2 linked regions of the Planctopirus limnophila DSM 3776 genome follow. The protein of the gene in region 1 interacts with the protein of each later gene in a pairwise test. Links are inferred from orthologs where the notes say so. Each region holds a gene or a part of one and is shown in the gene's direction. Other genes may lie near its edges.

Evidence for each region.
Region 2: the proteins of PLIM_RS19515 (region 1) and PLIM_RS06820 interact in binary tests that used the Escherichia coli proteins (3 or more experiments, as listed by UniProt). The link is inferred for Planctopirus limnophila DSM 3776 from one-to-one orthologs.

Annotation. Positions count from the first base shown.
Region 1 is NC_014148.1:4,873,598-4,889,388, reverse strand. Bases 12,580-15,500 are described here. They hold PLIM_RS19515 (cysteine desulfurase family protein), read left to right. Parts: upstream 12,580-13,424; coding sequence 13,425-14,576; downstream 14,577-15,500. Other genes in these bases: PLIM_RS19510 (RraA family protein), read right to left, coding at 14,579-15,310; PLIM_RS19520 (alpha/beta hydrolase), read left to right, coding at 12,580-13,302. Also shown: ald (alanine dehydrogenase), read right to left, coding at 1-684; PLIM_RS19560 (type III PLP-dependent enzyme), read right to left, coding at 910-2,088; PLIM_RS19555 (hypothetical protein), read right to left, coding at 2,520-2,846; PLIM_RS24620 (thioredoxin domain-containing protein), read right to left, coding at 3,242-5,548; pepT (peptidase T), read left to right, coding at 5,916-7,184; PLIM_RS19540 (UxaA family hydrolase), read left to right, coding at 7,296-8,822; PLIM_RS19535 (hypothetical protein), read right to left, coding at 9,007-10,011; PLIM_RS19530 (hypothetical protein), read right to left, coding at 10,008-11,021; PLIM_RS19525 (3-keto-disaccharide hydrolase), read right to left, coding at 11,207-11,980; more of PLIM_RS19520, read left to right, coding at 12,400-12,579; PLIM_RS19505 (hypothetical protein), read left to right, coding at 15,650-15,791. UniProt on the Escherichia coli protein: Master enzyme that delivers sulfur to a number of partners involved in Fe-S cluster assembly, tRNA modification or cofactor biosynthesis. Catalyzes the removal of elemental sulfur from cysteine to produce alanine.
Region 2 is NC_014148.1:1,679,206-1,694,761, forward strand. What follows is about bases 7,183-9,868. They hold PLIM_RS06820 (iron-sulfur cluster assembly scaffold protein), read left to right. Parts: upstream 7,183-8,154; coding sequence 8,155-8,583; downstream 8,584-9,868. Other genes in these bases: PLIM_RS06815 (2-phosphosulfolactate phosphatase), read left to right, coding at 7,210-7,956; PLIM_RS06825 (aminotransferase class V-fold PLP-dependent enzyme), read left to right, coding at 8,677-9,868. In the rest of the region: PLIM_RS06775 (hypothetical protein), read left to right, coding at 1-144; PLIM_RS24100 (hypothetical protein), read left to right, coding at 615-860; PLIM_RS06785 (hypothetical protein), read left to right, coding at 830-1,153; PLIM_RS06790 (hypothetical protein), read left to right, coding at 1,484-2,953; glmM (phosphoglucosamine mutase), read left to right, coding at 2,993-4,345; PLIM_RS22575 (FHA domain-containing protein), read left to right, coding at 4,590-5,096; PLIM_RS06805 (MinD/ParA family ATP-binding protein), read left to right, coding at 5,178-5,957; glsA (glutaminase A), read left to right, coding at 6,143-7,138; more of PLIM_RS06825, read left to right, coding at 9,869-9,996; purE (5-(carboxyamino)imidazole ribonucleotide mutase), read left to right, coding at 10,243-10,740; PLIM_RS06835 (5-(carboxyamino)imidazole ribonucleotide synthase), read left to right, coding at 10,737-11,900; PLIM_RS06840 (error-prone DNA polymerase), read right to left, coding at 11,937-15,017; PLIM_RS06845 (Y-family DNA polymerase), read right to left, coding at 15,020-15,556. UniProt on the Escherichia coli protein: A scaffold on which IscS assembles Fe-S clusters. Exists as 2 interconverting forms, a structured (S) and disordered (D) form. The D-state is the preferred substrate for IscS.

The DNA of each region.
Region 1 (15,791 bases):
CTGCTGCCGGATATTATGTCGGTCACTGAAGAGCGTATTCACATTGGGAGGCATGATGTCTTCAAGATAGCGCAGCCGATCCACGTTGATGTCGAGAATCACCACGTCGGCCTGAAAGCCTGCAGCAATTCGAGCCGCATTCTTCCCGACCACACCACCACCCAGAATGGCAATATGAGCTGGTGCCACACCCGGCACTCCCGCCAGTAAAATCCCGCGGCCCAGTTGTGGCCGTTCGAGATACTTGGCTCCCTCCTGAATACTCATACGGCCAGCGATTTCACTCATGGGAGTCAACAGCGGTAAATCGCCCTGCGGCCCACGCAAAGTTTCATAGGCTATCGCCGTCACTCCACTCTCGATCACATTTCGAGTGAGCGTCTCACTGGCGGCAAAGTGAAAGTAAGTGAAGATCGCCTGGCCAGATCGCATCAGAGGGAACTCAGCCGCCTGTGGCTCTTTGACTTTGACGATCAGATCCGCCTGATCCCAGACTTCTTTCGCACTTGCCACAATCTGGGCGCCAGCCTCGGCATACTCTTCGTCTGAAATCCCACTGCCGACTCCCGCTCCCGCTTCAACCAGCACGGTGTGTCCAACACGCTTCAATTCCTCGACACCTACGGGGAGCATGGCCACGCGATACTCATCAACCTTCACTTCTTTCGGAACACCCACCCGCATGATCGCCCTTCCGCTCTAGCTCAATTCTGAAATGAACGCCTTGTCATTCCACTATATCGGTCATTGCCATTGTGGGCGATGTCAACAGATGCCGAGAGGGCGAGATTCATAGGATCTCGACCTCGACCTCGACCTCAATGACCAACAAAAAACCGTTCATGGCGTATCCACCACGAACGGTTCAAAAATCAGCCATCGTCAATCAACGACATGAGTGACCTGGAATTACTCCACGCCGATGGCCTTCACAAGATCGAGACCATTGAATGTCGAGCCACTGGCGTTGGTGTATGAGCCCATCGAAGGGACGAGAATCAGCTCGCCGATTTCCAGGTTCGGCAATTCCTGATCACGGCTGACCACATCTGTGGAATCGCATGTCGGGCCAGCGACCACACAGGGGAAGCAGGGACGATCCAGATGATTTTCGGCCATCAGGTTGAAATCGGTGTGATCGTAAACCTTGCCCGAGAATGAACCATAAAGACCATCGTCGATGATGTATTGTGTCGCTCCGTTAGGACGGACAGACTTCCCGATCACACTGGTGATCAAAGTCTGCGTATCCGCAGAGATCACACGGCCCGGCTCAGCAATCACCCGCACAGGCAGGTCGCCAAAGTGGATTTCGAGTGACTGGCGGACGATATCGCAATACGTTTCGAGGCTGATGATCGCTTCACGATAGGGAGCGGGCATCCCGCCACCAATATCGAGAATCTCGAGATCGATCCCTTCGCAGGCAGCGTCATCAAAGATCTGCCGCACTTTGGCCAGTGCACGGTCGTAGTCGCCTGGCTCCAGAGTTTGTGAACCCACATGGAACGAAATGCCACGAACATTCATGCCCAGCTCGCGTGCCTGACGGAGCAGATCAACCGCTTCGGAAGGAGCACAACCAAACTTGGCCGAGAGGTTGATCATGCTGGAAGCTGACGACATGGCGACTCGCAACAGCAGGCCGACATCAGGCGTCAGGCGATGAACTTTCTTGAGTTCTGTCGCATTGTCATAAACGAACAGACGCACGCCGGCTTCGTAGCAGGTCATGAGATTATCGACCGTCTTGCAGGGATGGGTGTGCAGCATCTGCTCGGGAGTAAAACCTGCCTGAAGAGCAGCTTTCAGTTCACCGACAGAGCAGATATCCACAGAGCCACCCAGCCTGCGCAGCGTGCGGAGAATGGTCAGGTCAGGATTACTCTTGGCAGCGTAGAACAGCTCCACACCAGGAAGACCTGCCTGAAGAATTTCATAGTTCCGAGCGACAACCGAGCGAGAGACACACATGAGAGGTGTGCCATACTCGGCGGCGAGTTCCTTCGCCTGCTCGAAAGAAACGACAGGTTCAGCAACGCGGTAGCCAACAGCGGATGCAGTACGGTCATCAAGAATTGCAGCCATGACAACGCTCCAGCAGGTAAACGGCAATCTTTTGCCGGTGGGGGATGCGAACGGGAAAAAACGGGGCGAGAAACTTCATTTCACTCCATGCGGCTGAAGACATTCGTTTGGTCTCTGCTCTGCGACCTGAGTGGCTGAGAAATCTCAGTCACTGAGAGTCGCACGACTGTCTGGAGTTCAAACCTGCCAGATCACTGAAGTTCGGGCATTGTGCTGAATTGCTTATTAGCAATTGAGTCACTGAGATTCGAAAACCAGGCAGAGGTGACAGAATCAGAAGGTGTTTGGAAGATCGCCTGTTGTTCAGCCAGTAACTGGCTGCCAGAGAAGCGTCAAACAGTAAACCTTCTGTTCAACCTAAAGAACGCCGTCCGCGAGATAGCTCACTGCAGCGACCGTTTGTTTACCCCCGCCGGCTGCGGGCAGCGGTATCATCGCTTGAGGAGGGGTGTTCGACTCAAAAGGCACAATGAACCATCCAGCCGAAGTGCATGAGTGCAGGCGGAAAGCCGAGTGCGTTTGCTGATACCTGTGGCCAGCGTCATCACCTGATCAACCAAGGCCAGCGAGCGAATGGCCGAATCATGGCGAATCGCTGAGGCCCGGCGGCGGTAGACAACACTGAGACGCCCGGAAAACATGCGGGCATTCATCGCCGAGAGCCAGCGACGCAGACCACCAATACCCAAACCCGACTCCGCAAAGCTCAGCGGAGCTGGCAAAACTGCCGGGGTGTGGATTGTCATGGTCTGTGGCATACTCGGTTTGACCCTAAGTTGAGTGTTTCGACTGCGGGATAATACGAACACAAACCGCCTTGGCCAAGATAAACCCGGACAAAATTCACCAAGTTCGGGAAAATTCGTCCGGCAGAATCGGCCAGAAGCCCTCTCCAAGGAGTCAATCTCGCCGATCCAAGCACCTGGCCTAGATGAAAACGTTGTTTTTCCCGAGAAAGATCAATCGCTCTGACCAGGAATTAGGTGTCCCGTAACATTCGCCGAATTCTCATCACGAGATTTCGACCGCCAGACGAGGGGAAAACAAGTCGATTTTCAAAAAAATACAGTGGCCAGTACACGCCTGGCCACTGCGAAATCGATTTATCTTCTGGAATTCGTCCCAACTTGGACTGCAAATGGCCGGAAAGGGACTATTTCCGTTCTGTCAGAGGCACAAGTTCTTCCCTTCGCGGCAAAACCTGTCGCTTGAAGGCGGTCGAATTGCTCGAAACCCACGGTCTCGGCCCGAGAGCTTCACGAGCAGGCTCTCTGGCAGGTTCAACGGCGGCCACTGATTTTTCAGACACCGACGAAGCTGTCTGCCGCTGGTTGTCGTCCACTCGGAGTGAAACCGGCAGACGCTGCGACTGAGAGTCAACCTCTCCCATCAGATAGGTCATGAACGTCTGGCTGGCACGATTCAGAACCACAATCCGACTGTTATCTCCCGCACCACCGCGTGGACGCACAATGCAGATGATTTCCGCATCGGGCGATTGATTCATCAATGCGGCCTCAGCAGCGGCATTCGTGCCACTGTTATTACTACCCGCAGCACCTGAAACTGCGCGATTGTTACCACCCCCAGCCATCAGGATGTCACCCATGGCTTCAGACGAACTTCCTGCATCAGCCGTGCGGGCGGCACTGGCGACAGCCGTATTCGCCCGGCCTCGACCTTCTCGTCGAACGAGAGCACCCAGCCGATGCTTTTCGAGCATGGTGCAGATGGGTTCCAAACCGGCATAAAGACCACGGCGTTCTTTCGTATCGGCAGCAATGCACACACCAGCCAATTGACCATCGGCTCGGAACAGCCCGCCACCGGAGCGACCCTGAATCGGCACTCCTGTGCATTCAATGTTTTCCGGCCCGTTGTAACGGTTGATGGCTGTCACCTTGTGACTTTCGCGTGAAGGATTGGCGCCTCCACCGCAGCCAATACTGAACATCTCTTCGCCCGGCCCGAGTCTCACATCCACAGGGGATAGCCGGGCCAAAGAAACGGCCTTTTCGGTGGGAATCATGATCAGACCCACATCCGCATCGAGATTGAAATCCATCACTTCGCCAAGGTAGGTCCGAGGACTCCCTTGAGCCTGGAAGACATCCACTTCGACAACAGGCTTGGATTTCAGATCACGGAAAATATGCCCGCAGGTGATGATCGTCGTGCGGCCAGCCTGGCTATCGACAATGGTTCCCGATCCATAGTTCGACATTCCACCCTGGCTGTCGCGAACTCGAATACGCACACTGGCCAAAGTGGGATCAACATGAGCCACTGTCATTTCGGCATCGTCTTCTGCATTGTTCCCGCGAAAGAGTTCGTTGGCGGGAGCTGCCGGTGGCTTAGGTTCTGCAGGAATAGAAGGATTGGCCGATCGGGTCAGGCCCATGCCTTCGCTAATCGAATTGAGAATTCCAGTGCGGGGAGCGGCGGGGGCATTGCGAGGGTTGGAGACAATTTCTGCTTCCAGACGCGATGATTCACCCAACACCGTGGTGGGTACGCCGTCGGCATCGAATGGTGAACTATTGGTCTTGGGCAGTGGTTTTGAACCTGGAACTGCCAGTCGCTCCTGCTGACCACGTGCGAGTTGTGAACCCTGCACGGCCTGCTCAGCCATCCGTCGCAATTGAGCTTCGTTGGTCATGCCGACAATGCGATTCACTTCTTTGCCGTCGATCACGAGGATAAATGTGGGCATGGAATCAACGCGAAACTGACGGGCGAGATTGGGTTCCTGATCCACATCCACTTTGCGAATCGCATAACCTTGTCTTTGCAGTTTCGAGACAATCGGGCTCATCTGCTGACAGGGCCCGCACCAGGAAGCGGTAAAGTCGAGTACGACAGAGTTGGCCGGTGTCCCTGCAGCTTTCAGCGTCTGATTCGAACCCCCCAGACCAGCCGGCCATGTCGTGGGACAGACAATGGCAACCACGGCGGCCACTAGCAAGGTCATCGTGAGAGCCATGGCACTCGCGAGACCTGCTGTGCGGGAAAGTTTGCCGTGAACGAAAAATCGAGAACTGCGGATTGTCGCTGGAAGCTCAGGCTCAAAAGCAGAAGCAACCGGTACTTCCGGAGTTGTCGCCTCGGCTGTTGCATCCGCTTCAGCAATGATCGAGCGATGGGACAGGGCAATCTGCAAGGCATGGGCCTGTGTCTTCGCAGGCTTAGAAACTTGATCGTGAGATCGAGAATGCAGAGATGACTTATTGGAAGATTCAACGCCCGATTCAGAGACTACGGCTGAGCGGGAAACTCTCGATGCTTCCTGAGTCAGCTTTGTCTCAGGGAGGGAGTTCACCTCCGCAGGCCGACGGGAGCTATCGGCAACAGGCACCGGTTGATCAGCCGATGGGATTTCTCCGTACCAGCCGGGAACCTGTCCTGCAAACGACTCGGTCGTGGGCGAAACATGGCGTGCAATGGTCGAATCTCGATCCATGCAAGGCCTCCTTGCCTTGTTCGACTTGTAAATCTTTCCAGAACGATTGGTAAAACTTACTAGCGTTTTTACCAATCGCATCTGGCCCGAAGTGATCGTCATCCATGACTCGCAACTTCGGCGAAGCATGCGGAAGTTATCCTCCGCAACAATTTAGCTCAAGACAAACTTCTGCAGACACCTTTTCCGAGGAGCATGTACTGAACATTCAACTCGTGGAAGCGACGGCAGAATCTGCCGAAGAACCATAACAGCAGCTCGCGTGCCAGTTGCTTCGATTGCCTTGTTCATTCGCTTTTTCTGAGAAACACAGTCACGCTAAGCCGTATCGTTTCTGCATAGTGAGCTTCGTTTGCAAAGGTTGTCCATGACTCCCGCTACTTGCCATTTTCGAGATGAACTCCTGGAACGATTCTTGCGCTATGTGCGCATCGAAACGACGGCGGACGAAACCAGCCAGACTGTTCCCAGCACCATGAGCCAGCTCGATCTCTCCCGACTGCTGTTCGCGGAATGTGAGGCCATGGGGTTGGCCGATTGTTCGATGAGTCCTCACGGGGTCGTCATGGCCACAGTCCCAGCGACCATTCCGGACGGAGCCGGGGGGAAGAAACTTCCCGCGATTGCCTGGATTGCTCATGTCGATACTTCACCTGAGTACAGTGGGAAAAACGTTCAGCCCATTGTGCATCGCCATTACGATGGCCGGGACATTCATCTGCCAGCCGACCCTCGGCAGATCCATCGCCCTTCCGAACAGCCCGAACTGGCTGCTGCCGTGGGACACACCATCATCACGACCGATGGCTCGACACTGTTGGGTGGCGATGATAAAGGGGGCGTGGCTGTCATCATGCAGGCTGCGCGAGAACTGATGCGCAGTGATCTTCCCCATGGGCCGATCCGGCTCTGCTTTACCTGCGATGAAGAAATAGGCCGCGGCACCGATCATCTCGATCTGGCGGCTCTCGACTGCATTTGCGGCTACACACTCGATGGTGGTGGGCAAGGTGTCGTCGATAACGAAACATTCTCGGCTGATCAGGCCGTGATCACTGTCAAAGGGGTCAACACCCACCCTTCTGTCGGCAAAGGAGTCATGGTCAATGCCATTCGTATTCTGAGTGAACTCATCGCGCGCCTGCCTAAACTCGCGGTTTCACCAGAAACAACCGACGGCCGCGACGGGTTTATTCATCCTTACCATCTCGAAGGGGGAGTGGCCCAAGCTTCCGCCCGGCTCATTCTGCGAGACTTCGAAACCAGCGGATTAGCAGCACAGGCCCGGATCCTGCAATCGATCGCAGAGTCGTTGAAGGTCGAATATCCGCGTGCCACGATCGAAATCGCGATCCATCCGCAGTATCGCAACATGCGCGACGGATTGGCCAAAGAACCCCGAGCTGTGCCGAAGGCTCTGGCTGCCATGAAAGCCGCCGGGATCGAACCGATATTGAGTATCATTCGTGGCGGAACGGATGGTTCTCTCCTTACGGCTAAAGGTTTGCCTTGCCCGAATCTCTCGACTGGCCAGCATAACCCGCATTCGCCACTCGAATGGGCCAGCCTCGATGAAATGGAAGTGGCTGTCAAAGTACTGATTCAGCTCGCTATCGAGTGGGGTAAGCTCGAATAAGCCGTTCGTCATCGCGTCACTGCAAAAAGTCAAGTCGCCTGGAAAAGTGAGCCTGCTGTGTTCTCAGAGCCACCTCGATTGCTGCAGTTATCGCCAGTGGATCATGTTGCGGTGGCAACACAGAATCTGCCAGCGGGTTCTGTGACGCACGAAGGCCAGGAACTTCTCATCAGGCAACCAGTGCGTGCCGGGCACAAGGTGGCCTTGCTTCCGATCGCAGCAGGAACACCCATTCTCAAGTACGGCCAGCCATTCGCCATCGCTTCACGAGATATTCTGGCAGGCGAACATGTGCATACTCACAATGTACGAGTGATGGGGCCGGAGGATTGCCAGCAATTGGCGAAGCCGAATTCAGCCAGTTCATCTCATGATCGATCAACAAGCCCGACAACCCATGTTGAAAATGAGATGACGTTTGCCGGGATTCGGCGGCCTGATGGCCGGGTGGCCACGCGAAACTATGTGGCAGTTATCGGCACAGTCAATTGTTCTTCCACTGTGGTGCGAAAAATTGTGCGTGCCATTTCACAAGATCTTCTGAACCAGTACGAAAACGTCGATGGAGTCATCCCGCTGGTGCATAGTGGTGGCTGTGCCATGGAGTTTGGCGGGACAGATCATCGGCAGCTGGCACGCATTCTGGGTGGATATGCCAGGCATCCCAACATTGGAGCCTATCTTCTGGTCGGGCTGGGCTGTGAAACAGGACAGGGATCTTTTCTGATCGAACAGGAAGGACTTGTGCAACTGCGGCGTTCCGGTGAAGTTCAGCAGTCGGCACCACCATTGCTGGTCAATATCCAGGAAGCGGGTGGAGTCCGCCGAACGATTGAACGCGCGCTGGCGGCTTTAAAAGAACTTCTTCCCGAAGCAAACAAGTGCCAGAGAGAATCGATCCCCGCCAGCGAACTGGTGATGGGTTTGAAGTGCGGTGGCAGTGATGGCTTCAGCGGCCTGACGGCGAATCCAGCACTTGGTGTCGCCAGCGATCTGCTGATTTCTCAGGGTGGGACAGCACTCCTTGCGGAGACGCCGGAAATATTTGGTGGCGAGCATCTTCTGGCATCGCGATCGATCGATTCAGAAGTCTCTCAGAAGTTACTTGATAAAGTCGCCTGGTGGCGTGCCTACGCCGCTAAGTTCGGCACCACGCTCGATGGCAACCCGTCGTTTGGGAACAAAGAGGGTGGCCTGACGACGATTGTCGAGAAATCGCTCGGAGCGATTACCAAAGGTGGTGCTTCGCCACTGGTCGATGTCCTCGATTATGCCGAGCGGGTTCGTCATCGCGGGTTGAACTTTATGGATTCACCCGGCTACGACCCTGCCAGTGTGACCGGCCTGATTGCCAGTGGTGCCCATGTCGTTTGCTTCACCACAGGCCGGGGAAGTTGCTTTGGCTCCAAGCCCGCTCCTACTCTCAAAATTTCCACCAACACCTCGTTATTCGAGCGACTTTCGGAAGAGATGGATTTTGATGCAGGTCGCGTCCTTTCCGGAGCTTCGATCTCACAGACAGGCCAAAATCTGCTACGGAAGGTTCTCAAAGTCGCCAGTGGTGAAAAGACCTGCAGCGAGCAGCAAGGCTTCGGAGACGATGAATTCTTCCCCTGGACTCCCGGGCCGGTACTGTAACGACCTCATACCATCACAACTTAGCGTGATCGCGAGCCAAGGGTGGCCACGCCATCCGCATGTGGCTTTTGAACCCTCGCCCGCGTCTGCGTGGGAGATGGCAGGGTGAGGGTCTTCTGCATTTCTCTTTGTTGAGTGATGCAAAAATTTTGCTTCTACGTAACTTGCACCGGTGAGCGGATTACTACAACAGCCAGTCGAACTGCAGCCAGTCTTTGAACAGGAATTCGAGCCGCATGGTCAAGAGTGTAATTCGGCCCATGACGGTATAGGCGAATGATGCACCGAAGGTGATCATCAGCACAAAGACTCCCATTCTCGACAGCCTGCCAAACGCCCCGCGATGCTCAATTGAAAAGATGAAGTAGCTGAGACTGCTGATCACGCAGGCAATAATCGACGTATTTCGCAGCGAGAGCAGCCAGTCGATTTTGAGTGGTGCACCGGCTTCAGCACTGTTCGGGACCATCACGACCAGTGGCAGGATGGTGCTTCGAATCTGCTCGACAAAATCTGATTCGATAATCAAGACCAGCCTCAGCCCTGCCATCGTTCCCACAATGAGAGCTAACGGCCACCTTGCCAGCCAGCTGAATGAAGGGATCAGTCGGGCCAGCAGCATGGCTCCGAGAAGTAATGGAAACAGTGCGGAGAGATCAGGAGCGGTATACCCGAAAATCCGCCACGAGCCTGGAGGAATCTGCAAACCAGGGAGCACTGTCGCCTGAGCCAGATCCGGAAGCAACTTCGCGAAGACCAGCGGCACCAGACTTGACCAGAAGGCGACCACAAACCAGTAGCCGGCAGAGACACCCACCATCAGCGACTCGGCCAGTTTGTAAAACATGTTGTCGCGAAAGAGCGATGAAAAGACAGCCAGCGTAATTGCTGCCGCCAGCCAGACTCCTAACGTTCGTTGCCACGAGATAAAACCTTTGGCCTTCTCTTCGTCCGTGGCATTAGGTTTCAACTCGATATAATCCGGAATCAGAGTGTTGTTTTTGGCCTTAATCGTTTGGGCTTGAACGTAGACTGTTCCGTAAAGACCTTGCTTATAAACGCCCCAGCCCACCAGAAAACAAAGGCCAATAACCATCAACGAGATTTGAAACTTCCACCAGAAATCCCGCGGAGGACTGCCCGCGACTCCTAGATCTGTGGAAGATGCCATATCGGCTGACTGATTCATGCCGGCCCTCCTTGAGCAGGAGTGACATCGGCTCGATGAGAATTTGCACCCACACCATAAACATTGAGCGGGAAGCAGCGCGAGAGGACGTACAGAATATTGCCAGTCACAATCAGGCAAATCATCAACAGATGGGCCCACAGTTGTGGCCCCATACGCTGTAAACCTTCGTTGAGTTTGGGCTCTGCAAACCTGGGATACTTTTCAGAAAGAGCGGCTTCGTATTCAGCGGCTCCTTTAATCGCAGCGAGAATCCCCAGCACGCGATCCGGAATGTAAGGGTACAACTGCGGGCCTTGCACTCCAGTGCAACCAACCGCCATCGGTGTGCGTGTGGTCGTGGTGGCATATTGCACCCATTCCTTGGCCCCCGGATAACCTGCCGAAACATTCAGCAGCAGATCAAAGTCCTTTAGCTTATGGATCCCTTCCATCATCGGAATGTTTTCCAGACTGGTTCCTCGGGCATCCGTGGGAAAAAGGGCGCGAAGATTGTCTGCCACCTTCTTGATGGCGACCACCTCGCCGGCCTGATAGCCCAGAAACATCCAGTCTTTGCCATATTCGAGATTCTTCTCGGCGAACTCATCATTCAGGACTTCATTGGTGTTCTCATTGATCAGCGGGGATGCGGCTGGCCAAAGCGTCATCAGATAAATCTTGTGCCCCCGGCTGGCGAGATGACGGAGGAACGAAACCGCCATCGGATTCAGTTCGGCTGCAGAGGCCGGGTCGTAATCCATCGAAACCAGCACGCGTGAGCCCGGCTTCAACTCTTCAATATGATTGAACACCGCTTTGACGTTCGCAGTCGGCTTTTCCGGGAATGTTGCCTTAGTGAGGACAGGAATACCCACGGCCAGCAGCATCAACAGAAAAATCCAGCGGCGATCAATATTCGCTGCCCCCAGCTTGGCGAGCAGATGACCCCAATGCAGGGGCTGTCGAGACGACGACGATTGATCATCGTCTGCCTTCGAAGTTGTTGGCCCTGAGGGTGTGGAGGACATACCGTTCTCTTTGTCGGACATCTCGCCCGGAGGCTTGAAAGCGCTCCCTCACGGGCGAGTCATATCATGTTCAGTACGCTAATCGGTTGCTCGCGTGGCCGCTACTGCCATCCGTGCAAAATCAGCCACACACCAGTCAGTTCTGATCTGTAACGGTCTGTACTCTGTTGGCTGGTCGTAAGTCGTTAAGGCCGCTCGGCTGCAATCTCGGGAATCTCACGAATCCAGATGTTGCGGAACCGGACAGGATTGCCATGAAACTGTAATTGGAAAGGAGCCTCCGGTGGATGGGCCTTGTACTTGGGGGGAGAATCCCAGGCGGTCATGCCGAGAATTTCCGTGTGGTTCTGAATCAAGACACCATTGTGAAGAACGGTCACATACCCGGGTTTAAGCAGAGCCCCTTCAGCACTGAATCGGGGCGCATTGAAAATGATGTCGTAACTTTGCCACTCGCCGGGTTTGCGGGAGGCATTGACCAGAGGTGGCTTGGTCTTATAGAGCGAACCGGCCTGACCATCGAAGTAAGTCGGATTTTCGAACGAGTCGAGAATCTGAATCTCGTACTGACCCATCAGATAGACACCGCTGTTGCCTCGCCCCTGGCCTTTGCCTTCGACCTTTTCGGGAGTGGCCCATTCAATGTGGAGCTGGCAGTCACCAAAACTCTCTTTCGATGAAATCCCCCCACCCTTAGCAATGGCATAGCCATTTTCAATGACCCACTTCTCGCCACCCTGAAACTGATCAAGACTTTTGCCATCAAACAACACCAGGGCATCGCAGGGGGGATCGCCGGGATTTGTGCCAGGTGTCACGACAACAGGCTCAGCCCAGCGAATCCCGCTCACCCATTCGCCAGAACTCACGATTCCCGCACCGGCGACCAGCACGGCACAACTGATCATGGCAACTCTGACAAAACGGGGTCGATTCGTGCCCCAGCAAGACAACTTCATGATGACCATCCCTCTCAGAAAACCAACAATGACTCTGATCACGGCAGCATCTCACTATGGCCCATTTGAGGCCTGACCTCAAGAATTGAGTGTGAAAAGTCTTCTGGACGAATCTGCGAGATCTATTGAGCGAGGTTCGTTGTGGCAGGTATCTGAACCAGACAGGGGATCAGTCGCGAAAGCAGGGGCTTGCTCGTCGTGTGGAGGAGATGTCAAAATCGAGGCCATCGCGGGCAATCCCTGATACGTTTTCTATGACCTGACAGCGTTCGATGTGATGTATGCAATGTGCCATGCTTGCGGCTCTGGGCAGGCATGCCTTCGCAGGTCACAACGTGCTGTTGTTTACTGGATAACTTACGAGGTTGATCAGATCGCTACTTCCCGTGGAAATTCACATTTCATTGCAGGACAAACAGATGCCAACAGGGCTCGGACGGAATTGCGATTCGGTTGATCTGCTGCACCCCCTCCATGCGTTGACGACTCTTTGCCTGGTGCTGACAGGCGTGATTGTCTCCAGCGGTGTTGCTGCGGCACAGACTGGGCCAGAGACACCCGCAGCCCGAAATGTGGCCTATGTCGAAAATGGCCATCAGAGGCAACGACTGCACGTCTACCTGCCAGCGACCGGAAAGAACTGGCCACTCGTGATCTGGATTCATGGTGGCGGCTGGGAAAGTGGAAATCATGACTATTCACCAGCGCGTTTTCTCGTGAATGAAGGGTTTGCAGTAGCGAGTATTGGCTACCGGCTTTCGACGGATGCTCCCTTTCCGGCACAGATTCAGGACTGCAAGGCTGCCATTCGCTGGTTGAAAAAGCAGGCCCCCAGGTTCGGCTACAATCCCGAGCGTGTCGGTGTCTGGGGTCAATCCGCCGGCGGTCACCTCGCCAGTCTGGTAGGAACCACCGGGGCCGATTCGATCTTTGATGTGGGTGCAAATCTTGAAAGTAAAAGTAACGTGCAAGTAGTGATTGATTTCTGCGGGCCGACCGATCTTTCGCTCTATGGTCAATCGAAGGCCGATGACACTCTGGGAAGGCTGATCGGCGGACCGATTCAGAACAATGCTGCCAAAGTGAAGGCCGCCAATCCGCTGAGTTATATCCAAAAAGATCAGCTTCCCGCTTTTCTGATTGTGCATGGCGATCGCGACAACATCGTTCCCATCAAACATAGTGAGCTTCTGGTGAACGCACTCAAAGCCAATGGTGGCGATGTGACCTATCATATTGCCAAGGGAAAGCAGCACGATGTCCGGGAAAATGACACGCCCCAGAGAGTGACTGCCTTTTTCAAAGCGAACCTGCAGAAGTGATCTCTTTCGACAATGTTTAATCTCGCCAGATTCTTGAGACCTTGTTCTCTCAAAACCTGGGCTAGAACGAGGTGGCGACGAATAGCTTCGACAAGCGAGTTGGCAATGGTAATGATCAAGGCATGATTTATCTCGACCATAATGCCACGACGAAACCACTCCCTGAGGTGGTTGAAGTGGTTTCGAACTGTCAGCAGGAAGCCTGGGCCAATCCGGGTTCGCGCCATGCCATGGGCCGACGTGCCAGACGAGTTCTGGATGACAGTCGGGAATCGATTTCGAGCCTGCTCGGCGCCGCTCCTGAGGAATTGATCTTCACATCAGGAGGAACGGAATCAATCAATCTGGCGCTGCGAGGTCTCGTGGGAACCCGGCCCGGCGTCATTGTGATGGGCTCGGGAGAACATCCTGCCACCGTAGAAACCTGCCGCTGGCTGGCCATGGTGCAAGGTCACAAGCTGCTCGAAATTCCTGTCAATTCTCAAGGTGAGTTGAGAACACCCGACCAGTGCGAGATTCCCTGGGATGATGTCCGACTGGTGACGATTCTCTGGGGGCATAATGAAACTGGTGTGATTCAACCGATTGATCCATGGAGCCATGCCTGCCGCGATCGAAACATTCCATTGCATCTAGATGCCGTGCAGATGATTGGCAAAATGCCACTGGAAGAGGTGTCGTTTCGAAAGACCGGTGCGACCGCCATCAGTTTTGCCAGTCATAAGTTTCATGGCCCGCGCGGAATTGGGGGTTTGCTCCTTTCGCCAGCAGCGCGGTTAACACCACTGCTCACGGGCGGGCACCAGGAACGAGATCGCCGGGCGGGGACAGAGTTCACACCACTGGTTGCGGGAATGGCGAAAGCCCTGGAATTGTTTGCCCGGGAAGGAAGTTCCGCATATCAGCGCATGATCGAGTTGAGGAAACTGCTGGAGGATCATCTTCTCGATAGTTCTGCCCCGGCTCATGTGTTTGGAATCGAGGCTTCAAGCCGCCTGCCCAATACCATTCAAGTTGCCTTCGAAAATGTGCCAGCAGAGGCTTTGCTGGTGAATCTCGATCTGGCTGGTATCGCCTGTTCGGCTGGCAGCACCTGTGCCAGTGGTTCGATGGAGCCTTCCCCCATCCTGCTGGCCATGGGGGTGCAGCCAGAGCTTGCCAAGTGCTCGATTCGATTGAGCCTCGGGCGATTCACCACGCGCGAGGAAATCATGAGTGCGGTTTCCATCATTGCCCGCACTGTGCAGCGCTTACGGGATCAGGCTGCTCAATAGACTTAATGAGTTTTAAGCAATCGTGACCTGACCTCAGCAATATGAGCCGCACAGGCTTTGCGAGCATCGTTAAAGCCTGCGACTGTTCGAGATGGATCTTTGAGGTAACCGAGGACAATGGCTTCGGCTTTCGCAAGTTCACGGCAGACATCGGGAACTTCGCTCGCGATTTCCGGCGGTATGGTACTCACTCCATTGCGGTCGCCATGAAGCAGATCGCCGGGATAGATGGTGATGCCACCCACTGTGACAGGGACGTTGATCGCGAGGATATGGCAATACCCATGGGCAGCGATGGAGCCACTGGTAAAAGCGGGAAACTTGAGGGGAGCGACCTGATCGAGGTCGCGACCGGCACCAGAGGTGATGATGCCTTTGGCACCAAAACTTTGATAGGTCGTACACATCACTTCGCCGAATGTGGCCGAAGCGACGGGCTCATCCAGATCCTGAAAAACGATCACGGGCGGGCCGGGAATACTGGCCATGGCTTCAACTTGTGCACCCATGCTGCCGTAAGCATCTCCGCCACGGGGTGGCTTCTGGCTGCGGAAGGTGCTGGTGAGAGCAAAGCCGACCATCGGTGGAAGATCCGGAAAGCAGGCCCGGATGGACGAATTCATGTAGCCTTCATTACGAGGCCGGAGATCCCAAAGCTCGACCGCATTGCAGATCGTGGGAGTATCGAAGAGTGCCAGTTCCGTGAGGGTTTGCGGCGAGATGACTACGGACATGAAAGATCCCGGAAGAAAATGTTCAAGATCATCGGCAATCACAATTGAGATCACTCAAGGGAGTGACAACCGGTTCTCAGATGCTCTGCTCAAGTTGTATCGCATACTTGCGCGTCGATTGCATTATCGCCGTACGCTTGAAAAATTGCGAACACGCATTTCCGAAACCTGTCCACCAGCCTGGCTAGTCACATCATTACAATCGAAAAGGCGAAAAGAGTACTACGTCTCGCGATCGAAGCATCCGTGCCCATTCTTGTTGCGGTGGTTGATTTGTGTCTACGAGATGATTGATACCATGACAGTTTTGCCAGTCACCGCTTATGAGCCAACGGAGGAATGATGAAAGAAATCAAAATCAGTCCGGAGGAACTCCGGGCAAAACAACAAGCTGCTCAGGCTGGTCGAGTCAAAGACAGTGCCGGGTTGGTTCGTGCGATGAAGGCTGCTGGTGAGCTGACACATTCAGGATGGTTACGTC
Region 2 (15,556 bases), 3.2 Mb from region 1 along the record:
GAGGATATCGAAATTCTCCGTCAGGAAGTGGCTGCGAACAAAATTCTCAAGTCGCGCGAGTATCCCTGGTGCCTCTTTCCCGTCGAAGATCTCCACCGACTGGTCACTCAAATCCAGGCGGCCGCAGACTTCGCCATTCAATAACAAGTGGTGAGGTTGGCTGATCTTGATGCGAGATCGCAACGCGGTGTTCAAAGTCTTTTACACTTTGAAAGCCTGCTGGCAGGAGCCTTCTCTTTTCTGAACCAGAGAGCATGACGGGCATCTTGCCAAACCCTCGATTGCGTGTATTCTCCAGCGAGGCATGGTTGCGAAGTCTTCCAGATGTGTGGCTTCAGCCGTGCCTTTGATTTTCGCTACGACCGATACCAACACGTTTGAATCACATAACGGGGAATTCGAAATGTTTCGCATGGCTGCCATCTCGACTTTGGCAAGTGCTCTTTTGCTGTCGTTATCTTTTCACCCCTCAGAATCTTTACAAGCGGGCCATCGACACCGATCGAATTGTTCGGGATGTTCTGCTCCAACATGCAGCGGAGCCACCTGTGCCGGCTCTTCGTTCTCGGGAGGAACTGGACTGGTCTGGGCGAATGGTGGCCCTGGATATACCTGTGCTCAGCCGGTCTGCTCTGGCCCCGTTTGTGCCGGACCCGTTTGTTCTGGGCCTGCATGTTCTGGGCCTGCATGTGCTGGAAGTGTCTGTTCATCGCCGGTGTGGGAATCCACTTCTGGATGCCAAAGTTGCAGTGGTCGCCGCAGGCATCATGCCCGTCGCCCGCTCGTTTGTAGTGAACCGTTGGCCTGCAGTGCTCCCGAATGGACTCCCGTGGGTTGTCAGCAGGCCCTTGACGGAGTGACCTATGGTGCAGCCAGTTGGGCCGATTCTGTACCAGTGGTGCCGGTACCGTTCAACTGGGAAGGAACTTCGGTATCCGTCATGCCACAAGCTGCCGTTTGCTCACAGCCGGAATTGAACGCCGTCCATGCCGGTGAGATTCCTGCTCCTTCAACGGGATGGTCGAGCGATGCCTACACACTTCCAACAGTCGGAACCACGGCCCTGAAGTATCTTTCACCTTATCAGGCCCCATTGCCCCTCTCGTTTCCGGCGGCCCCGCCGGTTCCTGCAGCCGAAGATCTTGTCTGGTGATGATCGACCATCGATAAACGCCATCTACATGCCTCACACAACTCGACTGAACTGGTCGGAATGTGTGAGGTTTTTCCTTTCTGAGGGATGTCTCAATTGCTTGCAACTTCTGAGACACATCCCAGGCATCAACCGTGAGTTGACGGTCATTGATCTTGCTTGCTCGGAGCCGCAGGCATGGCACACAAGACGCTGTTTAAGTCTGGAATCCGTATGAAGTTGAAGTCTTGACCCTTAAACTCTCCCCCTGAGCTTTACACCGATCCCTGATTTCGATTACGACGCTTTCATTGGAATCAGCAAAGTGGTGACATCGAAGGATGGGGCAGGATGTCGCAGGAGTCGAGTGCAGGCCTGTGGGTAAAGCTCGCCCGTCAGTGGGGTGTGAGCCGGGCTGTGGCTTTTGCTGTCGCTTCCAGGTTATGGCAACTGGTGACGGGCCCTGTCACTGTATTGCTGGTGGCTTCGCAACTGACCGAGGACGAACAGGGATACTTCTTTACATTCAGCAGTTTGCTCAATCTCCAGAACATGTTTGAACTGGGATTGACGATCGTTTTTCTCAATCTTTCCAGCCATAGCTTTGCGAATTGTCGCCCTTCCCGAAGCTCCGTAAATGGCAACTGGGAATGGAATGGTGCCGACGAAGAAAAATCGAGAGCTGCCAGTCTGCTGTATCAAGGCTTGTGGTGGAGTCTGGTGCAAGCCAGTCTCTTTCTGGTCATGGTGTCAGGTCTGGGAATCTATTTTTTTTCACTGGAAGCCGATTCCTATTCGATCAACTGGTTCTACCCCTGGCTGGCTGTGGTTTTCTGTGCTGGTTGCTCTCAGGTACAGGCCATTCCTCTGACGTATCTGGAAGGTGCTGGAGAAGTCCTGCCAATTCAACGCATGCGGTTTCTGATGGCAGTTGCCGGTACAACCAGCATGTGGTTGACGTTGTGGTTTCAGCTGGGACTATGGTGTGCTGCTGCCGTCGCGATGACCCGCGTCGTCTTTGAGTTCGGTTATCTCGCTTTTATTCAGCGCGCCTTCCTGCTCATGATCCTCCGGCAGAAGATTACAACGCGGTACAACTGGTGGAGTGCTGCCTGGCCTTTGCAACTGAGAGCTGGCTTGCAGGGGTTACTGGTCACCTTGTCCACAGCACCGCTCATTCCGGTGGTGTTTGCCTATACGGGGCCAGCTGCAGCGGGAAGATTGGGACTGGTTCATTCGGTCCTCAGTTCGATGAATTCGGCAGCAGCAGCCTGGTTACAGACGAGAATTCCCGTACTCACGACTCTTGCTACCCAGAAAAACTTTTTTGCTTTCCGAGAGCTATATTCTCGCTCATTCCGGCAGTCCAATCTCTTTCTTGCCGCCATGATGCTGTTGTTTCTGCTGGCGATCTGGCTGGTACCTGTTGTGGCCGATCCACCCGAGATTGTGCGTCCCTGGACGATCGGCTGGCTGGCACAGAAGCTCGAACCAAGATTGCCACCACTTTTGCCAGCATCACTCCTGGCGATGGCACTGTTCGTGCATCATCAATGTGCTTCGGCCACGTTATTCGTGCGCTGCCACATGTACGATCCGTTCCTCAAAGTCAGTTTTGTTTCCCATCCGGTTTCGGGACTATTGATCTGGATGTGGGGCAGTTATTTTGGAGAAACTGGCGCCGTCCTGGGATACTTAATCCCTCTGGTCTTCATGATCTGGCCATGGATCATCCTGCTGCAGCGGGAATGTCTCCGTAAAATTCATCAAGCATCCACAGAACCAGCTGTCACAGTAGCAGACTCAAGCAAATCCACTTAACGACATCGAAGATCAATCACAGCAAAGGGAGTGAGCATTATGGGAGAACGGATTCTCAGTATTTCGGGCCTGCGTGGAGTCGTAGGTGATGGGCTTGATCCCGAGTATGTTGTTCGCTTTGCTGCGGCTTTGGGAACATGGCTCAAAGGTGGGCATGTGGTGCTTTCCCGAGATGGTCGAACCACAGGCGAAATGCTGCGGCATGCGGCCATTGCCGGGTTGACGGCTGCCGGTTGCCGAGTCACGGATCTGGGAATTGCGACTACTCCCACTTGTGGAGTCGCTGTTCAGCAACTGGGGGCCGCTGGTGGCTTACAGATCACCGCCAGTCATAATCCGATTGAATGGAATGGATTGAAGCCCTTTTCGGCGCGTGGTTCCGTACTCAATGCCACTCAAGGAAAGGAACTTCTGGAGATTCTTGAAAAGCAGGGCCCGACTTATCGGTCGTGGGAAACAGTGGGGTCTGTCGTCGAAGATCCTTCAGCCGCCATGTTTCACTTGAGCAGGGTGAATGCACTGATTGATCTGCCCGTGGTTCAAGCCCGGAAGTTCAAAGTGGTGCTCGATTGCACTCACGGTTCGGGCTCGATCCTCTCACCCGAGTGGCTGAGAACGCTCGGCTGCGAAGTCGTCGTATTAGGAGGAGTGGCTGATGGCCGGTTTGAACATCCGGCTGAACCATTGCGGGAAAATCTCACATCACTCATGGATGCTGTTCGAGCACATCATGCGGATGTCGGGTTTGCTCAGGATCCTGATGCCGATCGACTGGCGATTGTCGATGAAACAGGCCATTACATCGGTGAAGAGTTGACTCTGGCCCTATGTGTCGATCATGTCCTATCCCGAGCCAAAGGGGCGGTGGTGGTCAATGGTTCGACCAGCAGGACGACAGCCGATATTGCGGCCCGGTATGGCTGCGAGTTCATTCGATCGGCTGTGGGCGAAGCGAATGTGGTTGCTCGCATGATCGAAGTCCACGCGCTGATTGGAGGCGAAGGGAACGGCGGTGTAATCGAGCCGAAGGTAGGCTATGTTCGCGATAGCCTGGTCAGTATGGCTTACGTGCTTCATGCGCTGGCGCTGAAAAAGTGCCGGCTTTCCGAGTGGGTCAGCACCCTTCCCAGTTACACGATTGTGAAAGACAAGATCACCTGCGGTCGCGAATCTGTGCAACCAGCATGTGACCGTCTTAAGGAAATCTTTTCCGACGCATCGATTGTTGAGGGCGACGGCTTGAGGCTCGATTGGCCCGATCGCTGGGTGCAGGTGCGTGCCAGCAATACCGAGCCCATCATCCGGATGATTGCTGAAGCTCCCCAGGCTGCCGATGCTCAACAGTTAGTCGATCGGGCCAAGTCTGTCGTGGCACAAATCGTCAATGGTTAAGACGGTTCCTTGATGTCAACGGTTTCGCCACTCGAAGAGCGTTGCGCGAATAGTGGGCAGTTATGCGTTTTCTGTGGGCAAATGTGTTGTTGTGGAGTTTATCAGGAATCATCCTTCCCAGTATTTTCGCCGATTGCGATCAATAAATCGACATGTTGGCATACGCATTGCAAAATTATTTGGCAGATGTGTCTCTGGTTGCCAGAGGGCCGTGCAACAGTAGACTTATGAGTTGGGATGTTTTGTGTCTTTGGTCAATGAAATTGCTGTAAAGATCCATCTGGTTGATCCCGGTGACGGTCGAACTTTGCAAACCTGGTCGTTTGAATCGCCTCGCATCACCATCGGGCGTGATCCGCAGCAGGACGTTTCATTGTCTGATCCTTATGTCTCCCGCACGCATGCGGAGCTTGTTCGTGCCGGGAGTGTCTGGCAGCTCTTTTCCAGAGGTCGTAACGGCATCCTGGTGAATGGCAAAAGCATCACTGAGATTCGTCTCGAACCCGGGATGACATTTCGGCTGGGTGCTAATGGCCCGCAATTCCGCTTTGATCAGGCGCAGGAAGTGACCGCTCAAGCCACACTCAGCTTTGATCCCGAGTCGATTATCGTGCTCTCTTTTGATCGTGAGGCGGTGAAAGGTGAAGCCGAGAATGTGGCATCCACAGATTATTTTCAGAAATTGAACGAAAAGGCCAAGGAACTGCGAGCCCGCCGACAAGGCAAGCAGGCATCCTCCGGCAGTTCATGAAAGCTCAGTAGGTCAACAACAGGCTTGAGCAGTCAATGATGAACACGATTTAGAAGTCGCCGCAGGCGGAGGTAATTCAGATTGGCAAAGATTATTTCGACACATTCCTTCCGCGGAGGCACTGGCAAATCGAACACCACAGCGAACCTGGCCACGTTGATTGCCAAAGCAGGGTATCGGGTGGGTGTGATTGATACGGATATTCAATCGCCGGGAATTCACGTCGTCTTTCAGTTCGACCAGAAGAAGGCCAAATACGCTCTGAATGACTATCTCTGGGGACGCTGTAGTATTCATGATGCTGCCTACGATATCACCGAGCAATGTATTGGAAATGTCGTTCCCGGCGCGCTTCGGCCAAGGCTTTATATCATTCCGTCGAGCCTCAACAGTGGTGAGATTGCCCGCATCTTGAGAGAAGGTTACGACGTCGCCAAATTAAATGACGGATTACAGGAACTGATTTCAACTCTTGATCTGGACTACCTGCTCATTGATACCCACCCGGGTGTGAATGAAGAGACCTTATTGTCGATTGCTATCTCGGATGTGCTGGTACTTATCCTTCGGCCTGATAATCAGGATTTTCAAGGAACAGCAGTGACTGTTGAGCTCGCTCGGCGTCTGGATATCCCTGAACTGCTCGTCGTTGTGAATAAAGTTCCTGAAGGTGTCGATGAGAATCTGATTATCGAGCAGGTGGAGAATGGCTATCAGGCCGAGGTGGCTGTCATGCTGCCACTGAATAACGAAATGTCGCGTCTGGGAAGCTGTGGTCTGTTTACCAATCAGTATCCTAATCACCCATTTACTCAAGGTTTGAAAACGCTTGCTGAGCGGATCATTAAATCGCAGAAATAAATTAAACCCATCGGAATACTGTGATCGTTGTGGGGACAATTCAACAAGTGGAATCAAATTCTATCATTGTGAACTCACACTGTTGAGTCATCGTATTGATTGATATCGCAGTTCTGCTGGCTCATGTGACACAAGTGGATGAAAGAGGTTGAACTGTGTCTGGTGACTCTTCACAGGAAATCGACATGCTGCTGGGGCGGATGAAATCTGCCGCAGCACCGATTCGCGATGTTTTAAAGGATCTTCATACAAGGCTCGTGGCTAACTATGAAGGAAGAATTGCGGACTATATACCAGAGTTGGCGACAGCCAGCCCCGATTCCTTTGGAATCGCACTCTGTACGACGGATGGGCAGGTCGTCGAGTATGGCGACTACAAAACGTCATTTACAATTCAATCTGTCTCGAAACCTTTCATGTTTGGTTTGGCCATTGGAGATCACGGCCTCGATCATGTCTTATCGAAAGTGGGCGTAGAACCAACCGGCGAAGCCTTTAACTCCATTGTGCTCGATGAGGTGTCGAATCGGCCATATAATCCGATGGTTAATTCGGGTGCAATTGCTACGGCTGATCTCGTCAAAGGGAAAGATTACCCGGAGCGCGTTAAACGCATGTTGGAGATGTTCAGTCGGTATTGCGGGCGTGAAGTCTTTGTTGATAACACAGTCTTTATGTCTGAGAGAATGACAGGTCATCGAAATCGGGCGATGGCCCATCTGATGCGAAACTTTGACATGATGAGTGAGAAGTTCGAGGAGGCACTTGAACTTTACTTTCAGCAATGCTCGATTCTCGTGAATGCGCATGATCTCTCAGTGATGGGGGCCACACTGGCCAATGGCGGACTTAATCCATTAACAAAGATCAGGGCCATTGAGAGCGAAAATGTGAAATATCTGCTGAGTATCATGATGTCGTGTGGAATGTATGATTATGCAGGGGAGTGGGCCTTTCGCGTAGGGATTCCTGCCAAGAGCGGTGTGGCGGGTGGGATCGTCGCTGTGGTTCCTGGAGTGCTGGGCATCGGGCTGTATTCACCATTGCTGGATATCAAGGGGAACAGCGTGCGTGGTGTGAAAGCCTGTCAGGAGCTTTCGCAAAAGTTTTCTCTCCATGCCTTTGAGTCATCAGCGGCGGCTTCAAAAATTCTAGAACTCTTCTCATTCAAAAAGCGGTAAGAGTCTGAGTTTCTTCAGGAAGGTTATCGCCTGTTGATGAAAAAGTTGGATCAGTTGCCTAAACTTCCTGCATGACTCGACCACTTTTTGTCCATCTCGTGCCTCAGTTGTTTGATCCTGAGCAGGTTCAAGGGGGTGTCGTAGTCATTCTCGACATCTTACGTGCCTCGACGACGATCATTCATGCTTTAGAGAATGGTGCGCAGGGTGTGATCCCAGTCGCTGACGTCGAGCAGGCTCGCGTAGTGGCTTCCAGATTGACCCCCGAACAGGTTCTGCTGGGCGGAGAACGAGATGGACTGCTGATCCCTGGTTTTGACCTCGATAACAACCCCCTGGCCTATACCCGCGATGTTGTGGCTGGTAAGCAGATTGTCTTCACAACTACTAATGGCACAGCCGCGCTTGAGCGTGCGAAAGCTGCCAGACAGATATTAATCGGAGCCTTTGTGAATTTGTCCGCCGTGGTCGACAAGGTCTATGCGACCACCGGGCCGGTGCATCTTGTCTGTGCCGGAACTCGGGGGAAAGTGACTCTCGAAGATGCCTTGTGTGCCGGTGGAATTGCGTGGAAGCTTTTGGAGAAAGACCAGCAGGAGCTGTTCGACCGTACCGATGACCAGCTTCAACTTGTGCTGGATTCCTATCGCAATCGCACGAAAGATTCCGCCACTTTTCGTAGAGCGATGAGATCCAGTTTTGGTGGCCGTAATTGCGTCCGGCTGGGGTTTGATTTGCAAATCGACCGGGCAGCCACATTCGATCTGTTCAAGAGTGTGCCGAGTTTTGATGCAACAACTGGAATCATAACGATTTAGGTCTTTTGGTCAAGGTTTTGCAGAGCCCGCCGATCGTCAGGATCATGGATTTGATGTTTCGCCCAGGGGCTGTTAACTGAAAAATCTTGAATTCCTGGTTCTGAATCCAGGAGAAAGTGCCGATGAACCCTAGACGCCACTTTTTCGCATTCTACAATGTGAAAAAGACATTTGTGGGGAATATCTAAGAGGTGAACTGTGGCGGATCGACTGGATGAGTTGTACGACGACTATATTCTCGATCATTTTGAGTCTCCCTATCATTGTGGGAAACTTGAGTGCCCCAGTTGCGCCCATGCCGATAAAAACCCACTTTGTGGTGATCAAATCAAGCTGGAATTGAAGCTCGATGGATCGACCATCGAAGAGGCGTGGTTTCAGGGACGCGGCTGTGCCATCAGTCAGGCGGGTGCGTCAATTCTATGTGAGCACATCGAGGGGAAAACGCTCGAAGAGCTGCGGGACATGCAAGGTCAGGACATGCTGGACCTGCTGAAGGTTCCTCTGACTGCCAGTCGCCAGAAGTGTGGACTGCTGGCCTTCAGGGTTCTCAAAACTCTCGTTTACGCACAGGATGAACATAAAAGTGGTCTGCCGATTCATCCGGTAACGATCCATCCTCGCTAACCAATAGAGTTCGTTAAGTCTTAAATAGTCTGAACCAGACGTCGGCCTGATTTGGCCAGCGTTTCCTTTGCGATAGAAATCAGGTAATCGATTATGTCGGCCTCTCCGACTTTTAATGAGTTCCCCCTAGATGTGCAGACGACAAACGACCTGAGTATGGAACGAATCAGACAGATCCGCCAAGATTTTCCGATTCTCAGTGAACTAGTGCATGACAATCTTCCGCTGGTCTATCTTGACTCGGCAGCCACATCTCAGAAACCAAAGGTCGTGGTTGACAAGCTTGTTGAAGCCTATGAGAAATACAACTCGAATGTTCATCGGGGCATTCACGCCCTGGGCGATCGCATGACGACCGAAATGGAGTCGGCACGCGAAAAGATTGCTCGATTCATCGGTGCTTCAACAGCCGAGCAGGTGATTTTTACCTCCGGGACGACGATGTCTGTCAACCTGGTTGCGCACGGATGGGCAGCGAAGCATCTACGGCCCGGTGATGAGATTCTGCTCAATGAGATGGAGCACCACGCGAACTTTGTTCCCTGGCAAATGGCAGCACAAGCTTCTGGAGCCACTCTGAGGTTTCTCCCTCTCACAGCAGATTGGCAGCTCGATTTGTCTCGGCTGGATGAGTATATCAACAGCCGAACACGGCTTGTCGCCGTGGCGGGGATGTCGAATGTCACTGGCACAATCCATCCAGTTACTCAATTGGCTGATGCCGCTCACGCCGTTGGCGCACGTATCTTTGTCGATGCCGCTCAAAGTGCTGCCCATGGCCTGACCAATGTGCAAGCTGGAAACATCGATTTTCTAGCGTTCTCAGGCCACAAACTTCTCGGGCCCACAGGTCTTGGCATTCTGTACGGGAAGTCTGAGGCCCTTGAAGAGATTCAACCGGTCTTTGGTGGCGGGCACATGATCCGTGAGGTCACAAAGTGGGGTTCAACATGGGCCGATCTTCCGGCACGTCTCGAAGCGGGGACCGCGGCCTTTGTCGAATGTGCAGGGATGGGCGCAGCAATTGACTATCTGGAATCCATCGGTATGGAGTCGATTGCCAGATACGAGCATTCGCTACTTGAGCTAGCGCATGCAAGAATAAGTAATATTAAAGGTATTACGATTTTCGGGCCGCAGTTGTCTAGTAAGGGCGCCATTATCAGCATGTCGCATGATTATATTCATGCCCATGATCTGGCCGACCGTTTGGATAAGCAAGGTGTAGCAATTAGGGCAAATCATCATTGCACGATGCCTTTGCATGAACTCTTTGGTGTGGCTGCGACAGCACGGGCCAGTTTCGCTTTCTATAACACGCCAGATGAAGTGGAAAAACTCGCTTCTGCCATCGAAAAGGCGATTGAATTCTTCCAACGACGACCTCACCGTCGTGCCAATCGATCCCTTTGATCATGGCGCATTCTTCAGCCCCTGAACTCATACCGTGAAGAGAAATTGTCCAGCAGATTGGTCAATTTCCTCGAATCGCCCAGGGAGTTCGATTGGACAGACCGATTGTCGCCGTTACGATTTGAAACGGTTGACGGCGTAACGGGTTGAGCAATCTTCCTGCGGAAGATCAGGTCATCACCGTGAATGATGAGTTCCAGATAATGATGGGCCAGCAGACGACGCCACGCATTAAGAGAGGAAGCTATGCAGACACCTCCTTCAGTTCCACTGGTTGGCGTGATCATGGGGAGCCGCTCCGATTGGGAAACCATGCGGGTGGCGACAGAAGTGCTCATGAGTTTTGGTGTACTGTTCGAATCGAAGATTGTCTCTGCCCATCGTACTCCGGAGTGGATGTGCGAATATGCCAGGTCAGCCGAGGAACGTGGCATCAAGGTCATCATTGCCGGAGCTGGAGGTGCAGCCCATTTACCCGGGATGGTGGCCAGCCAAACCATATTGCCAGTGCTGGGAGTTCCTGTTCAGAGCAAGTCGCTGCAGGGGCTCGACTCACTGCTTTCCATCGTGCAGATGCCGGGTGGCATCCCTGTTGGAACATTGGCGATTGGCGAAGCGGGCGCACGCAATGCCGCCTTATTGGCAATCCGCATACTGGCCATTTACGATTCTTCGCTGGCAGAACGCCTGCATCAATTCCATCACGAACAGCGGACGAAAGTCCTCTCTGAGACGCTTCCATGAGTGCATCGCCGACGACGACAATCATTCAGCCGGGCTCTATCCTGGGAGTCCTCGGCAGCGGGCAACTCGGACGAATGTTTGCCATCGCTGCTCGTCGGCTGGGTTATCGAGTGCATGTCTACTCTCCCGATGATGACACGCCGACTGGCCAGGTGGCTGATCTGGAAATTCAAGGAGCTTACGAAGATCTCGACGCGGTCGCTGCGTTCGCGCGTGGTGTTTCGGTGGTCACGTTTGAGTTTGAAAATGTTCCATCGGCTACGACGGCTGCCATTGACCAGATCTGTCCAGTCAGACCCGGTGGCCATGTCCTGCACACCACCCAGCATCGCCTGAGGGAGAAATCGTTCTTTGCCTCACGCGGGTTGCCAGTCACGCCTTTTCGAGCAGTTCGTTCTTTAGTGGATCTGGAACAAGCGGCTGTTGAACTGGGGCTACCAGCGGTTCTGAAGACTGCATCATGGGGTTACGATGGTAAAGGGCAGGTGATTCTGCGACAGCAATCCGATTTGCCCAAAGCCTGGGAATCGCTGAAGACTGACGAAGGGATTCTCGAAGCGTTTATCGATTACCAATGTGAAGCCTCTGTCATCGTCGCCCGAGGACTCAATGGTGAAATGGCCATTTATGGCCCGCTACGAAACGAGCACCATCATCACATCCTGGATATCACCACTTTCCCTTCGGCTCTCTCGGAAAAGATCGAAAAGGCCGCGATTGAGGTGGCCGTGCAGGCGACTCTGGCTCTGGATGTCGTTGGAATTCTTTGTATTGAATTTTTCATCACCAAGACGGGTGATGTGTTAATTAATGAGGTGGCACCCAGGCCGCATAACTCGGGTCATTTAACCATCGACGGGCATGTGACGTGCCAGTTTGAACAACAGGTGCGGGCCATTTGTGGTCTCCCTCTGGGGTCGAGTGCATCGCACGGCCCGTGTGCCATGGCGAATCTGCTGGGTGATGTCTGGGTCGAGGCCAAGGGAACCCCTCGCTGGGAAAAAGCTCTGGCTAACCACACCATCAAGCTGCATCTTTACGGCAAAGAAGCAGCTCGAATGGGCCGCAAAATGGGCCATCTCACGACTGTAGGTACTTCCGTTGCCGAAGCTCGGCAAGCTGTCATCACAGCCCGGCAGAATCTGATGACAAAAGATTGATCAATCCTTGTTCATCGAACCGGCATCAACTGGGCTTCACCTGAAGTCCCGTGACTTTAGTGGAAGTGAGGAAAGTCGAGTCGAAAGATCCTCGATCCGGCGGACGATGACGTGAATCACGGTCTCCTTGCATTCGACGTGTCCGTGGACAATCCAGGCTTGAGAATGGCGGGTGATCTTTCGAAAGCGTTCCCATGTCTGAATGTGAACAACGAGATTGGCCGTGCCGGTCTCATCCTCAATTGTCACGAAGGTGATTCCCTTGGCAGTGCTGGGACGCTGCCGCATCAGTACGATCCCAGCGACTTTTACGAGCGTGTCATCAGGAACTTGAGCGAGACGTTCTGCCGGAATGATTCCCAGCGTTTCAAGCCGTTCTCGGTGGAACGCCAGAGGATGAGACCGCAAAGAGAGCCCCGTCATCCGGTAGTCGGCATGAACTTCTTCTTCGGGGGCCATCGTCGGTAAGGTCGCCTCTGGTTCCTCCTCCGGTTCGAGATCGTCGAAGAGCGTTCTTTGCCGAGGCTTTTTCGAGACCGACAACGCATTCCAGACCGCTACCCGGCGAGTCTGATTCAGGCTGGCCAGAGCGTCCGCTTCCGCCAGTCGTTCAACCTGGGCTTGAGGGAGTGATGTGCGACGAACGAAATCATGCATCGACGTGAAGGAGCCATCACGTCGGCTTTCCACGACGGTCAAAGCGGCAGATTCCTGTAATCCTTTGATGAGACAAAAACCAAGACGAAGACTCTCTTGTTCGAGCGTGCAATCCCACTCGCTACGGTTCACGTCCACAGGCCGAACCTCGATCTGATGTTTGCGAACATCCTGCACCAGTTGAGATGGAGCGTAGAACCCCATGGGTTGACTGTTGATGACCGCCGCCGTGAATTGAGCGGGGAAGTGGTACTTGAGCCATGCCGAGACGTAGACCAGTAAGGCGAAGCTGGCTGCATGGCTTTCTGGAAAGCCGTACTCCCCGAAACCACGTATCTGCTGAAAGACCCGTTCGGCGAACTCCCCTTCCAGTCCATGCTGCTTCATGCCATCGAGCAGCTTTTGACGGAACTGGTCGATGACGCCGGGGCGTCTCCATGCTCCCATTGCTCGACGCAATTGATCGGCTTCCCCCGGAGTAAATCCCGCCGCCACAATCGCCAGTTGCATACACTGCTCCTGGAAGAGCGGGACGCCAAGCGTCTTCTTCAGCACTCGCCGGATAGCTTCATTGGGATACGTTTCCTCTTCTTCACCGAAACGTCGTCGCAGGTACGGGTGAACCATGTCACCTTGAATGGGACCCGGACGCACGATAGCGACCTCGATCACGAGATCGTAGTAACAGCGCGGCTTGAGCCTGGGGAGCATTGACATCTGGGCCCGGCTCTCAATCTGAAACACTCCCATCGTGTCGGCACGGCAGATCATGTCATAGACACGTTCATCTCCTTCGGGAATACTCGCCAGCGTGAGGGTCTTGCCGGTCGTCGATTCGACCAGAGCGAAGCACTTGCGAATAGCGGTCAACATCCCTAGTGCCAGACAATCGACTTTGAGGATGCCAAGATCGTCAAGATCGTCCTTATTCCATTGCACGACCGTGCGTCCATCCATCGCCGCATTCTCGATGGGAACAAGTTCATGCAACGGACCTCGCGTGATGACCATCCCACCGACGTGCTGTGAGAGATGCCGTGGAAATCCGAGAAGCTCTCCGACAAGATGCACGAACTGCCGACCGGTGATTGACCGGATGTCGAGTCCCGCTTCCTGACATCGCAGACGGAAATCGTCAGAAGCCCGGTAGTGGTCTGCGTTCTTGGCCAGTCGATCCACCAGATCGAGCGAGAACCCTAAGGCCTTGCCCACATCCCGAATCGCCGAACGGGGGCGGTAAGTGATTGTGACGGCGGCGATCCCCGCTCGTTCCCTTCCGTACTTATTGTAGAGGTACTGCAAGACCTCTTCCCGGCGTTCGTGCTCGAAATCGACATCGATGTCGGGAGCTTCGTCCCGTTCCCGGCTGATGAACCGCTCGAAGAGCACATCGATCCGTTCAGGATCAACGGCAGTAATTCCCAGGCAATAACAAACCGCCGAGTTCGCTGCCGATCCGCGTCCCTGGCAGAGAATGTCACGGGATCGGGCAAAACGCACGATATCCCAAACCGTAAGGAAGTACGGCTCATAGCGGAGTTCTTCAATCAGGTTCAGTTCGTGTTCCAAAAGATGTCGGATCTTCTCCGGCAACCCGTGCGGATATCTCTGTTCGGCTCCCTGCCACGTCAGATGTTGCAGGTATTGAATCGGTGAGAAGCCGGGTGGAGCGAGTTCTTCAGGGTACTCGTAGCGGAGTTCATCGAGCGAGAACGTACACTGTTCGGCAATCATCAACGTCCGTTCCAACGCCCCTGGTATGTCGCCATAGATCGCCTTGAGTGAATCCAGTGGACGCAGATGACGCTGGGCGTTGGTCTGAAGGGCTTCTCCGACTTGGGCAACCGTCGTGCCAAGCCGGATCGCTGTCAGAACATCATGCAGCGGTTTGCGGTCAGGGACGTGAAACAGCACGTTTCCCGCTGCCACAAGCGGGAGGTTCGTTTGTCGAGACAGGTCTTGCAGCCAGCCACGTCGGTAGTGGTCGTGCGGACCTCGATGCAGTTCGGCCAGTAGAAATGCTTCACCGAAGATGTCTCGATAAAGGTAAGCGTCGTTGATGGAAAACTCTTCACAGTGCAAAGGCGGAACCACTCCTGCCAATAGCCCGGCAGCGTGCTGAGCGATGTCGTCTAAAGTGAGGTGACACTCTCCCTTCGGTGCCCGTCGTCGACCGGTCGTGATGAGCCGACACAGGTTGGCGTAACCTCGACGATCCTTGACCCACACCACGATCGGCGAGGCATCGACAGGGCGGATTTCGGACCCGACGATCAGCTTGAGTGGTGGATGATCCTTGGTGGCGGTGTTGGCTCGTACCACGCCCGCGAGCGAGTTGATGTCAGTGACTGCCAGTGCGGAATAGCCCAGTTCGGCAGCACGGGCAACCATCTCGTCGGGATGAGACGCTGCTTCCAGAAACGAGAAGTTGGTCAGGCAATGCAGTTCGGCGTAAGACATGGTTAAAAGAACTCCCCATGCCAGAACCAGCAATGATCCTGAAGGCGTCGGAAGACCCACAGCCATTGGCCTGAAGCTGTTTCGACACGGTAGTAGTCCCGGCAGACGTATTCACCATCCCACCAGCCGGATTCGATTCGCTCCGGTTCCGTCGAATAGGAAATGTCGAACCGTATTCCCTGCCAGAACAGCACAGCGGGAGGCCCGTCTGGCAACATAGCGATGACCTCAACAGGTCTTGGCTCAGGAAATAAGGCCGTGGGACGATCAACCCCATGAAATCGTGCGGGGAACGTGGTGGACTCCGCAGAGTTTACATCGGATACCTGATGCATTTGCACCGCTCGTTCGGGAACAGGATCGGGAAGCAAGCAGGGGACGAGGACAGCTTCTGCCCCCAGACGGCTGCTGAGACGATTTACCAGCATCGAGAATTGCCGTGCATGACCTCGTGTGCCTCCATCGAACAACTCCTGTTGGGCAGCTTCGAGAGGGGATACGTCCAGCGCTTCCATGATCAGAGTGATAACCGGAGATGG